One region of the Enterobacter sp. WI-ESBL-E8 genome, then DNA from elsewhere that is predicted to be linked to it. Evidence: predicted binding sites of a transcription regulator. Region 1 holds the regulator's gene; each other region holds the start of a gene.

Region 1 (4,205 bases):
GAACCAGGTACCGGGCACCTTTACCCCCTGGCAGCCGCTGCCGGAACCCACCGACGTGCTGTTCTACGAAGGGTTACACGGCGGCGTGGTCACGCCCCAGCACGACGTGGCGCGCCACGTGGATCTGCTGGTCGGGGTGGTTCCTATCGTTAACCTGGAGTGGATCCAGAAGCTGACGCGTGACATGAGCGAGCGCGGCCACTCGCGCGAGGCGGTGATGGATTCCGTCGTTCGCTCAATGGAAGACTACATCAATTACTTAACGCCGCAATTCTCCCGCACGCACATTAACTTCCAGCGCGTGCCGACGGTGGACACCTCCAACCCGTTTGCCGCCAAAACGATCCCTTCTCTGGATGAGAGCTTTGTGGTGATCCATTTCCGCAATCTTGAAGGCATCGATTACCCCTGGCTGCTGGCGATGCTGCAGGGCTCGTTTATTTCGCACATGAATACATTGGTGGTGCCGGGCGGAAAAATGGGACTGGCAATGGAGCTTATCATGACGCCGCTGGTGGAGCGGCTGATGGAAGGGAAGCAGATCGCATAATCATTTTTGCCCGGTGGCGCTGCGCTTACCGGGCCTACAATCCGTAGGGCGGGTAAGCGCAGCGCCACCCGCCAAAAGATTAAGCCTCGATCACTTCATACGAATGGGTAATTTTTACCGCTTTCTCCAGCATTAACGCCACAGAGCAGTACTTCTCCGCAGACAGGTCCACCGCGCGTGAGACCGCCGCGTCTTTCAGCGCTTTACCGGTGACAACAAAGTGAAGATTAATGTGGGTGAACAGGCGTGGTGCCTCTTCCCGGCGCTCTGAGGTGAGTTTGACCTCGCAATCCGTCACGTCATGACGGCCTTTTTGCAGAATCGACACCACGTCAATCGCGCTGCATCCGCCTGCCGCCATCAGCACCATTTCCATTGGGCTTGGCGCTTTATCGCCGGAGTTACCATCCATCAAAATCTGGTGTCCTGACGCGGACTCGCCCAGGAACGTTAAACCTTCAACCCACTTCACGCGCGCTTGCATATTTTTGAACTCCAACGTTGCATTTTTGGTGACAGATTACGCGTGCGTTACATTTCTCGCAATGGAAGGCGACCTGCATCATGCTGAAGCGAGACACCAGGAGACACGCGGCGAAAGCTATGCTAAAACACTCAGGATGCTACAGTAATACATTGACGTTACACGTGTATGCAGAGGACATCAAACTTTACTGGCTGCGAAACGTTACGGTAGCCGACTTCCCAGGGTATGGGTAAGAATTCGATTGCAACCCCAGAGTCCGGATGCATCTGATGACTCTGGTGACAGCTTATAACAGAGGATAACAGCGCATGGTGCTTGGCAAACCGCAAACAGACCCGACTCTCGAATGGTTCTTGTCTCATTGCCACATTCATAAGTACCCATCGAAGAGCACGCTGATTCACCAGGGTGAAAAAGCGGAAACGTTGTATTACATCGTTAAAGGCTCGGTGGCAGTGCTGATCAAAGATGAAGAAGGGAAAGAGATGATCCTTTCTTATCTGAACCAGGGCGATTTCATCGGTGAACTGGGCCTGTTTGAAGAGGGCCAGGAACGTAGCGCCTGGGTTCGTGCAAAGACAGCATGTGAAGTGGCTGAAATTTCTTACAAGAAGTTCCGTCAGCTGATTCAGGTTAACCCTGACATCCTGATGCGTCTTTCTTCCCAGATGGCGCGCCGTCTGCAGGTCACCTCTGAGAAAGTGGGTAACCTCGCCTTCCTGGACGTAACTGGCCGTATTGCACAAACGCTGCTGAACCTGGCGAAACAGCCAGACGCAATGACCCACCCGGACGGCATGCAAATTAAAATTACCCGTCAGGAAATTGGTCAGATCGTCGGTTGTTCCCGTGAGACAGTGGGCCGTATCCTGAAAATGCTGGAAGATCAAAACCTGATCTCCGCCCACGGTAAAACCATCGTGGTCTACGGAACGCGTTAATTCCGCTTAAACGGCGTGTCACCGCAGGGTGTCACGCCGTTTTTGTCTCTACTCCCCATGTGGCGCAGGCTGATCTATCACCCCGAAGTTAACTACGCACTGCGACAAACGCTGGTGTTGTGTCTTCCTGTGGCCGTGGGCTTGATCCTCGGACATCTTCAGCAAGGTCTGCTGTTTTCTCTCGTGCCCGCCTGCTGCAACATCGCCGGTCTGGACACGCCGCATAAGCGCTTTTTCAAACGTCTGACTATTGGCGGCTGCCTGTTTGCGGGCTGCAGCCTCGCCGTACAGCTTCTGCTTGCCCGGGACATCCCGCTGCCGCTGATCCTGACCGTGCTGGCCATGACCCTCGGCGTCACCGCCGAAATCAGCTCGCTGCACGCCCGCCTGCTTCCCGCCTCGCTGATTGCGGCCATTTTCACGCTGAGCCTCGCCGGGAATATGCCGGTGTGGGAGCCGCTGCTGATCTACGCTCTGGGGACGCTGTGGTACGGGCTGTTCAACTGGTTCTGGTTCTGGCTGTGGCGCGAACAGCCGCTGCGCGAATCCCTGAGCCTGCTCTATGTGCAGCTGGCGGATTACTGCGAAGCCAAATATACCCTGCTCACCCAGCATACCGATCCGGAAAAATCCTTGCCGCCTCTGCTGACGCGCCAGCAAAAGGTGGTGGATTTGATAAGCCAGTGCTATCAGCAGCTGCACATGCTCGCCGCCAACAAGAACCACGAATACAAACGGCTGCTGCGCACCTTCCAGGTCGGGCTCGATCTGCAGGAACATATCTCCGTTAGCCTTCACCATCCGCAGGAGGTACAAAAGCTGGTCGAGCGCAGCCACGCCGAAGCGGTGATCCGCTGGAACGCGCAGACCGTATCGGCACGTCTGCGGGTCCTGGCTGACGATATTCTCTACCACCGCTACCCCACGCGCTTTAACATGGAAAAACAGCTCGGCGCGCTGGAGAAAATCGCACGCCAGCATCCGGATAACCCGGTTGGCCAGTTTGCCGCCTGGCACTTCAGCCGCATCGCCCGCGTGCTGCGCACGCAGCGCCCGCTTTATCCCCGCGATCTGATGGCGGATAAGCAAAAGCGGCTGCCGCTACTGCCCGCGCTCAGAAGCTATCTTTCTCTTAAATCATCCGCCCTGCGTAACGCCGCCAGGATCAGCGTAATGCTCAGTACCGCCAGCCTGATGGGCATGGCGCTGCATCTGCCGAAACCCTACTGGATCTTAATGACCGTGCTGTTTGTCACCCAGAACGGCTACGGCGCCACGCGGGTGCGTATTCTGCACCGGGCCGGCGGAACGATGGCGGGGCTGATTATTGCGGGCGTGACGCTGCACTTCCACGTGCCGGAAGGTTATACCCTGGCAGGGATGTTAGCGATTACGCTGGTGAGCTACCTGATTATCCGCAAAAACTACGGCTGGGCGATGGTGGGCTTTACGGTGACGGCGGTGTATACCCTGCAGCTGCTCACGCTCAATGGTGAACAGTTTATTGTCGCCAGGCTGATTGATACCCTCATTGGCTGCCTGATTGCCTTTGGCGGCATGGTCTGGCTGTGGCCGCAGTGGCAAAGCGGGCTGCTCAGGCAGAACGCCCACGACGCGCTGGAGGCCGACCAGCAGGCCATTCGATTGATCCTGAGCGACGACCCGCAGCCCTCCCCGCTGGCCTATCAGCGCATGAAGGTCAACCAGGCGCATAACGCCCTGTTTAACTCGCTCAACCAGGCGATGCAGGAGCCGGGCTTTAACTCGCACTATCTGGCGGACATGAAGCTCTGGGTGACGCACAGCCAGTTTATCGTCGAGCATATTAACGCCATGACAACGCTGGCGCGCGAGCACACGATGCTGACGCCAGACCTGGCCCAACGTTACCTGCAGTCGTGTGAAATTGCGCTGCAGCGATGTCAGCAGCGCCTGGAATATGACTCGCCGGGCGAGTCGGGAGATTCGAACATTCTGGAAGCGCCGGAGACGTTAACCCACGGGCCCATGAGCACCCTGGAGCAGCATTTACAGCGCATTCTGGGGCATCTGAACACCATGCACACCATTTCGTCGGTGGCATGGCGTCAGCGTCCACATCACGGGATTTGGCTCACCCGCAGGCTGAAGCGGACGGCGTATTAACCTTTTACGATCTTCGCGACCGCAGCGGCAAAACGGGTTAACCCGTCTTCAATGTCTTTGTCTTCCACCACCAGCGACGGTG
Region 2 (4,205 bases), 2.7 Mb from region 1:
AAGTAGGTGTGCAGGGCCGCGGTGGTTTCGAACTCACCGTGGGCTTCCAGTTCGATTTCGCAGGTTTTGCTCAACTTAAAGCGGGCGTACAGGGTGAAATCGTGCGGCCAGAGGGCGCGTGTTTCGTCATTCGCCTGCAGCTCAAAGGTCAGCACTGCGCCGTTTTCATCTTCATTATGCGCTTTCAGGGTCCACTGCTGGTTACGTGCAAACCCGTGAGAAGGCAAACCCTGCTGTGCGGAAGGGCCGAACCACGGCCAGCAGATCGGTACGCCACCGCGGATCGCCGCCCCTTTTTTGAAAGAGGTCGCATCGCTCAGCCATAAACCTTCGGCTTCACCTTCCGGTTTCCAGGAGAGCAGGTGAGCGCCGTTCAGCGCCACGGAGGCTTTCACGCGTGGATGGTCAACGACGATAACGTCGGCACCGTCAATCTGACGGCGGGAGAGCACAGGGGTAAGTTGTTCGACTACCGGAAGTGCAAAAATTTTATTAATCATTAAGCAATCCTCTGTCTAAAAACAATAAAAAAGGCGACCGAAGTCGCCTTTTTGGATCAAACACTCATCTCAACTTATTTGGAGATGTGAGCGATCAGGTCCAGTACTTTGTTAGAGTAGCCGGTTTCGTTGTCGTACCAGGATACCAGTTTAACGAAGTTGTCGTTCAGTGCGATACCTGCTTTAGCATCGAACACGGAAGTGCACACTTCGCCGTTGAAATCGGTAGATACAACGTCGTCTTCGGTGTAGCCCAGAACGCCTTTCATTGCGCCTTCGGAAGCAGCTTTGATTGCTTTCTTAATTTCTTCATAAGAAGCAGCTTTTTCCAGACGAACGGTCAGGTCAACAACGGATACGTTAGGAGTTGGAACGCGGAACGCCATACCAGTCAGTTTGCCATTCAGTTCTGGCAGTACTTTACCTACTGCTTTAGCAGCACCGGTAGAGGATGGGATGATGTTCTGAGCCGCGCCACGGCCGCCGCGCCAGTCTTTGTGAGACGGGCCATCAACGGTTTTCTGAGTAGCGGTGGTCGCGTGAACGGTAGTCATCAGACCTTCAACGATGCCGAAGTTGTCGTTGATAACTTTAGCCAGCGGTGCCAGGCAGTTGGTGGTGCAGGATGCGTTGGAAACGATGTCCTGGCCAGCGTAGGTTTCGAAGTTTGCACCGCGAACGAACATTGGGGTGTTGTCTTTGGAAGGACCAGTCAGAACAACTTTTTTCGCACCAGCGGTGATGTGTTTACGCGCGGTTTCGTCGGTCAGGAAGATACCGGTAGCTTCAGCTACAACGTCAACACCGATTTCGTTCCATTTCAGGTTAGCTGGGTCTTTCTCAGCAGTAACGCGGATGGTTTTGCCGTTAACAACCAGGTGGCCGTCTTTCACTTCAACGGTGCCGTCGAAACGACCGTGAGTTGAGTCGTACTTCAGCATGTACGCCATGTATTCAGCGTCCAGGAGATCGTTGATACCAACGATTTCGATGTCAGAACGTTTCTGAGCAGCACGGAAAACAATACGGCCGATACGGCCAAAACCGTTGATACCTACTTTGATAGTCATATATTCCACCAGCTATTTGTTAGTGAATAAAAGGTTGCCTGTAAAATTACAAAAACCTTACGCAGCGTCAAGCGGAATCGTGTCAATCATTGCGACAAATCAATCCTGTGACTAACGTTTGTGCGACTGACTCGCCTCACTTTCCCTTTGAGCTTGCAACCACATGGGGGCTGCGCCCGGAATTTTAAAGTCCTCGCAGGATAAAAATGTGAACATGATCACAATTGCCTGACCGCCTTTTCGCGACACATAAGTTTAGAACAAAAGTGCACGCAAGGGTGTTAATGTTTTGTTAGAATCCGGGTTAAAAGATGTCTGTTTCTACAGCGAGATGTAAGCATATGTCGAACCAACGTAACCCTGACGATTTGAAAAAAAACCTCACAGAAATGCAGTTTTACGTGACGCAGAATCACGGAACGGAGCCGCCGTTCACTGGGCGTTTACTGCACAACAAGCGAGACGGCGTCTACCACTGCCTGGTCTGTGATGCCCCCCTGTTCAATTCACAAACGAAATTTGATTCTGGCTGCGGCTGGCCGAGCTTTTACGAGCCGGTGAGCGATGAGGCAATCCGCTACCTGACCGACTCGTCGCACGGTATGGTGCGCACGGAAATTCGCTGCGGTAACTGCGATGCGCACCTTGGACACGTCTTCCCGGATGGCCCTCAGCCAACGGGTGAGCGCTTCTGCGTCAATTCGGCCTCAATGAGCTTCACTGACGACGAAAACGGTGATCAGGTTAAGGGTTGAAAAAACGATTCAGCAAATTATTCCTTTGAAAGGGCGCGATTGTGAATATTGATGACATGATTAGCGGCATGACGCCGGAGATTTATCAGCGTCTGGTGACCGCCGTCGAGCTGGGAAAATGGCCCGATGGCGTTGCGCTGACGCCGGAGCAAAAAGAGAACAGCCTGCAGCTGGTGATGCTGTGGCAGGCGCGCAATAATACCGACGCGCAGCACATGACGATCGACACCCAGGGCCAGATGGTGATGAAGAGCAAGCGCGAGCTGAAAGAGGACTTCGGCATCACGCCGAAGCCGATTGCGACGATAAAAATGCAATAACGGCGCGGGTTGATGGCCTCATCAAACCCTCTCCCACAGGGAGAGGGTTTGATTGCTTCATTACTTGTGCGGGATCCCGAGCGACTCCGCCAGCTGCTTCGCTAGCCGGTTTTCGTCATCCGCGCCGTACTCCCAGAACATTGCCCCGGCGAGACCTTTCTCTTTGATGTAGTCCGCTTTGATCGCAACGGAACGCGGGTTCTCATACGAAATCGCAAACAGCGCGTTGCCGTCGGCACCTTTCACCGACAGCCACGGGACTTTCGCCTGTTCATCCCAGTGCTCGGTAAAACGCTTCTGCGGATCGTTCAGCAGCTTCTTCACGATATCGTTGTACTTCACGTAGGTATCTTTGGTCAGGTCATAGCCGAGCGATCTGAACAACTCAATCTCCTGGGAACCGAAGTAGGGCTGGGTGACCGGATTTTTTTGCGCGTCGGTTTTGGTCCAGTCAATGCCCGGCTCCACCGCACGTTTTGGCACGCGGCCATAGAAACCGATTCCGAGGTTCATCTGCTGCGGCTTCAGCCCGGCGGCCAGATAGTTGTTCACCACAAAATCCACGCTGTATTTGTCCGCGGCGGCCACCGTCGGCCAGGCGCTGGAGTCATACAGGTTGGCGTTGAAGTACTGCGTACCGTACGCCATGTCGTAGGTCATCAGGTTGATGTAGTCGAGTAGGGGAGCGATGGCTTTCACATCCACCCAGCTTTTCGGACTTTCCGCATTGGCGCCCACCGCTATGGTCACCAGCTTTTTGTGCCCGAAGGCGGCGCGCAACTCTTTCAGCAGGGCGGTGAAGTTATCCCGATCGGCGGGCTTGCTTGCAACCAGCCCCCAGGCACCGTTCACCGGGTACTCCCAGTCGAGATCGATCCCGTCCAGGCCGTATTTGTCGACAATCTCCTGCGCGGATCGGATAAACACCGCGCGACTCTCTGTGGTGGCCGCCGCGCCGGAGAAGCCACGGGCGCCCCAGCCGCCAACGGAGAGCAGGACTTTGAGATGTGGATTTTGCTTACGCAGGATCGGGATTAATGCGAGGTCGGAGGCGACTTTGGGTGACAGCCAGATCTGATGCAGCTTCGCCGGATCTTTCAGCGCGGCGTTGGTTTCGTCTTTTTCATCGTTATAGACCAGACCAAACGAGTAGTTCAGGTGGGTAATTTGGCGGACGTCCAGCTTATTGATATCGCCACCCGGTCCGGCGGTGACGTCACCTCCGCCGTTAAAGTAGCCCACGGACATCAGGGTACTGGCAGAAGCAACGGAAGCGCACAGCAGGGGCAATGCTGCCAGCAAAGGCATACGTTTCATACAAGTTCCTCTTTGACATAATAAAATTAACCACGCCACGGAAAAGGCGTGGCGAAAAAACAGCCTGACGAGAATAGCATTGCCGCTGCGCTGAGGATGCGAGGGAGTTCACTTTATGGGGATTGGGGAAGAAATGCCGGGTGGCGGCTTCGCCTTACCCGGCCTACTTTCTGTGGTTTTGTAGGCCGGGTAAGCGCAGCGCCACCCGGCTAAAAAGGATTACGCCTGCGTCTCCAGCCAGTC
Region 3 (4,205 bases), 210 kb from region 1:
GCGCCACAATCACCTGGTTTGCCAGCTTGGTCACGTTACCGGCGCCGATGTCCCCGGTATGCACCACGGAGCCCGCCATCGCTTTCAACAGGTCGTAGTATTGGTCGAAAACGGCCTTGTCGCCGCCGACCATGACCGACAGCGTGCCGTCGATCGCTTTCGGCTCACCGCCGCTGACCGGCGCGTCCAGCATTTCAACGCCCTTCGCATTTAACGCCTCGCTGATTTCACGGCTTGCGAGCGGTGCGATAGAGCTCATATCGATCAGCACCAGGCCAGGCTTCGCTCCGTCGATAATGCCGTTCTCACCCAGCGCAACCTCTTTAACATGCGGTGAGTTTGGCAGCATGGTGATGATGACATCGCACTGCTCGGCAATGGCTTTCGCGGTAGTGGCCGCTTCTGCGCCAGCCGCTATCACCTCAGCCACCGCCTGCGGATTGTGATCGGATACCACCAGTGAGTAACCTGCTTTGATGAGGTTCTTACTCATTGGTTTCCCCATGATCCCCAGGCCAATAAAACCCACTTTCAGCGTCATAGTTTTTTCCTCAATGATGGTTATTTTTTAAAAGCGTCCGCTAATTTCTGCGTGGCCGAGCGAAATACGCCGAGATCGCTGCCGACGGCAACAAACGTGGCACCCCACTCCAGATAGCGGCGGGCATCCGCCTCAACCGGTGCCAGAATGCCGCACGGTTTGCCGTGCGCTTTGGCGCGGGCAAAGATGTGCTGAATGGCACGCTGTACTTCCGGATGACCGGCATTCCCCAGGTGTCCGAACGCGGCAGCCAGATCGCTTGGGCCAACGAAGATACCGTCTACGCCGTCGGTGGCGGCAATCGCATCGACGTTATCGACGCCCTGCTGGCTCTCGATCTGGACCAGGATGGTGATGTTGCTGTTGGACTGGGCGAAGTAGTCCGGTACGGTGCCAAACATGTTGGCGCGGTGTGAAACGGAGACGCCGCGGATCCCTTCCGGGGGATAGCGCGTGGAGGCCACGGCCAGCGCCGCCTGCTCTGCCGTTTCCACAAACGGGATCAGGAAATTGTAGAAACCGATATCCAGAAGACGTTTAACGATCACCGGCTCGTTGGTCGGCACGCGCACAACCGGCGCGCTGTGGCTGCCTTTGAGCGCCATCAGCTGCGGAATAAAGGTGCTGATATCATTCGGCGCATGCTCGCCGTCCAGCACCAGCCAGTCGAAGCCGGCCAGACCCAGCACTTCCGTGCTGATGGGGTTGGCCAGCGCGGACCAGCAGCCAATCTGAATCTGATGCGCCGCAAGGGCCGCTTTAAACTTATTCGGGAAGATATCGTTATTCATCGCGTTTACCTTTTTAATTCCGCAGCCTTGTTCAATATCATTTTATTTATTCAGACGCAGCGACAGGGTTATATTTATTATTCTGAGCTGGTTTGGCGTTATAAAATCGTCATTCAGTATAAGACGCAATCCACCACTGCACATTGTTTTAATGCTCAAGCATTCCGGTGCATTTTGATAATATTTTGAGCATATGCACAAAGCACTGGGCGCTAATGCACAGAATCAGGCATTACTGGTTCGGGAGCGATCGGGATCACATTTTCATATCCTATCTGCTGACATGCTTTATTTCTGAAAGCCGCGTATTTATTTCTACCATTAGAAAATTGGCTGAATTTATTATCAGACACTTTGCTGGAGAATAGTGAACAATGGCCGACATTGAAATTCGACACGCATCGCCGACGGCGTTCTATATAAAAGTACACGACACCGATAACGTGGCTATTATTGTCAACGACAATGGCTTAAAAGCAGGAACCCGATTCCCGGACGGGCTGGAGCTGACTGAGCATATTCCGCAGGGACATAAAGTTGCGCTGGTGGATATCCCGGCTCACGGCGAAATCGTGCGTTACGGCGAAGTCATCGGCTATGCCGTCCGCTTCATTCCGCAGGGTAGCTGGATTGAGGAGTCGCTGGTTGAGCTGCCAAAAGCACCGCCGCTCAATACGCTGCCCCTGGCAACCCGCGTGCCGGAGCCGCTTCCTCCGCTGGAAGGTTATACCTTTGAAGGCTATCGCAATGCGGACGGCAGCGTCGGCACCAAAAATCTGCTCGGCATTACCACCAGCGTGCACTGCGTGGCGGGCGTAGTGGATTACGTGGTGAAAATCATCGAGCGCGATCTGCTGCCGAAATACCTGAACGTGGACGGCGTGGTCGGCCTTAACCACCTTTACGGCTGCGGCGTGGCGATTAACGCACCGGCAGCGGTCGTGCCCATCCGGACCATCCACAACATCGCCCTCAACCCGAACTTTGGCGGCGAGGTGATGGTGATTGGTCTGGGTTGCGAAAAGCTCCAGCCCGAGCGCCTGCTGCAGGGCACGGAAGATGTCAAAGCCATCCCGGCAGACGAGGCCAGCATTGTGCGCCTGCAGGACGAACGCCACGTCGGTTTTCGTTCAATGGTCGACGATATTCTGCAGGTCGCAGAGCGCCATCTGGACAAACTCAACCGCCGCCAGCGCGAAACGTGTCCGGCCTCGGAACTGGTGGTGGGCACCCAGTGCGGCGGCAGCGATGCATTCTCCGGCGTGACGGCCAACCCGGCGGTGGGCTATGCGTCCGATCTGCTTGTTCGCTGCGGCGCCACGGTGATGTTCTCCGAAGTGACCGAAGTCCGTGACGCCATCCATTTGCTTACGCCGCGCGCCGTCAATGAAGAGGTCGGCAAACGCCTGCTGGAGGAGATGGCCTGGTACGATAACTATCTCGACATGGGCAAAACCGACCGCAGCGCCAACCCCTCTCCGGGGAACAAAAAGGGCGGTCTGGCAAACGTGGTGGAAAAAGCTCTCGGCTCCATTGCCAAATCCGGTCAGAGCGCCATTGCTGAAGTGCTCTCTCCGGGCCAGCGCCCAACGAAGCGCGGCCTGATCTACGCGGCAACGCCGGCCAGCGATTTCGTCTGCGGCACGCAGCAGGTCGCATCCGGCATTACGGTGCAGGTCTTCACCACCGGGCGCGGTACGCCGTACGGCCTGATGGCGGTGCCGGTGATTAAAATGGCGACGCGCACCGAGCTGGCAAACCGCTGGTATGACTTAATGGATATCAACGCGGGCACCATCGCCACCGGGGAAGAGAGTATTGAAGAGGTAGGCTGGAAGCTGTTCCACTTCATTCTGGACGTGGCGAGCGGGCGGAAGAAAACCTTCTCTGACCAATGGGGGCTGCATAACCAGCTGGCGGTGTTTAACCCAGCGCCGGTGACGTGATTGCCCCTCACCCTGCCCTCTCCCCATAGGGGAGAGGGTAAAAACCGCACCGAGCAGTCCCCTCTCCCCTATGGGGAGAGGGTTAGGGTGAGGAGAGAAACTACCCCTTCACCAACACCACTTCGATCCCGCTTTTACGCAACCCGTCCAGGCTCTCCGTCGGGATCCCCTCGTCGACGATAATCATATCAATCCGCTGCGTATCAATGATTTTATGCAGGCTTGAGCGGTCAAACTTGCTGGAGTCGGTCACAACGATAATACGCTCCGCAACTTCACACATCCGGCGGTTCAGGCGGGCCTCGTCTTCGTTATGCGTGCTCACGCCGCGATCGAGATCGATGGCGTCAACGCCCAGGAACAGCAGATCGAAGTGATAATTCTGTAGGGACTGCTCCGCCTGGTCGCCGTAGAAGGATTGCGACTGGCGGCGCAGGTGCCCGCCGGTCATCAGCAGCTCAACGCCTTCCGCCTCCAGCAACGCATTCGCCACGTTCATCCCATTGGTCATGGCAATGACATCCGTGTGCTGACGGAGCATGCGGGCAATTTCAAACGTCGTGGTACCGGAGTCCAGAATAATGCGGTGTCCGGGCTTCACCAGCGCGGCAGCGGCCTGCGCGATGCTGCGCTTCACCGCCGTGTTGAGCGAGCTTTTGTCTTCCACAGATGGCTCAGCGCCCGGCGTATTGCCTTCGCAGATGAGCGCGCCACCGTAAGCGCGCACGGCGATGCCCTGTTTTTCCAGGAATGCCAGATCGTTGCGGATCGTTACCGTTGATACGCCATATAAATGAGAAAGATCGTTAACCTGTACGCTTCCCTGCGCCCGCAGCCGCTGAATGATCTGCTCTCGCCTTTCGCTGGTGCCGGTGATGCGCTTTTCTGCGGATGGATCGGTGCTGCCCATGCGAGCTCCTTAGTAAA

Evidence for each region. Region 1 encodes CRP, which controls carbon source genes, mostly activating them, when cyclic AMP is high. Its sites were predicted from a motif close to ATGTGANNNNNNTCACAT; they were not measured.
Region 2: msrB (peptide-methionine (R)-S-oxide reductase MsrB) is a predicted target of CRP. The motif match lies at 1,777-1,794, and genes of this name have one in related genera.
Region 3: garD (galactarate dehydratase) is a predicted target of CRP. The motif match lies at 1,577-1,594, and genes of this name have one in related genera.

The regions. Positions count from the first base shown of each region.
Region 1 is NZ_JBRWXJ010000001.1:4,597,534-4,601,738, forward strand. Features, by position in the region: gene ACWHWP_RS21995 (phosphoribulokinase) at 1-550, shown strand, start outside; gene ACWHWP_RS22000 (OsmC family protein) at 630-1,034, opposite strand; gene crp (cAMP-activated global transcriptional regulator CRP) at 1,346-1,978, shown strand; gene ACWHWP_RS22010 (YccS/YhfK family putative transporter) at 2,036-4,123, shown strand; gene argD (bifunctional acetylornithine/succinyldiaminopimelate transaminase) at 4,120-4,205, opposite strand, start outside.
Region 2 is NZ_JBRWXJ010000001.1:1,905,452-1,909,656, forward strand. Features, by position in the region: gene ACWHWP_RS09060 (D-hexose-6-phosphate mutarotase) at 1-500, opposite strand, end outside; gene gapA (glyceraldehyde-3-phosphate dehydrogenase) at 575-1,570, opposite strand; gene msrB (peptide-methionine (R)-S-oxide reductase MsrB) at 1,912-2,325, shown strand; gene ACWHWP_RS09075 (YeaC family protein) at 2,382-2,645, shown strand; gene ACWHWP_RS09080 (glycoside hydrolase family 18 protein) at 2,706-3,962, opposite strand; gene pncA (bifunctional nicotinamidase/pyrazinamidase) at 4,182-4,205, opposite strand, start outside.
Region 3 is NZ_JBRWXJ010000001.1:4,392,129-4,396,333, forward strand. Features, by position in the region: gene garR (2-hydroxy-3-oxopropionate reductase) at 1-541, opposite strand, end outside; gene garL (2-dehydro-3-deoxyglucarate aldolase) at 562-1,332, opposite strand; gene garD (galactarate dehydratase) at 1,707-3,278, shown strand; gene ACWHWP_RS20900 (DeoR family transcriptional regulator) at 3,379-4,188, opposite strand.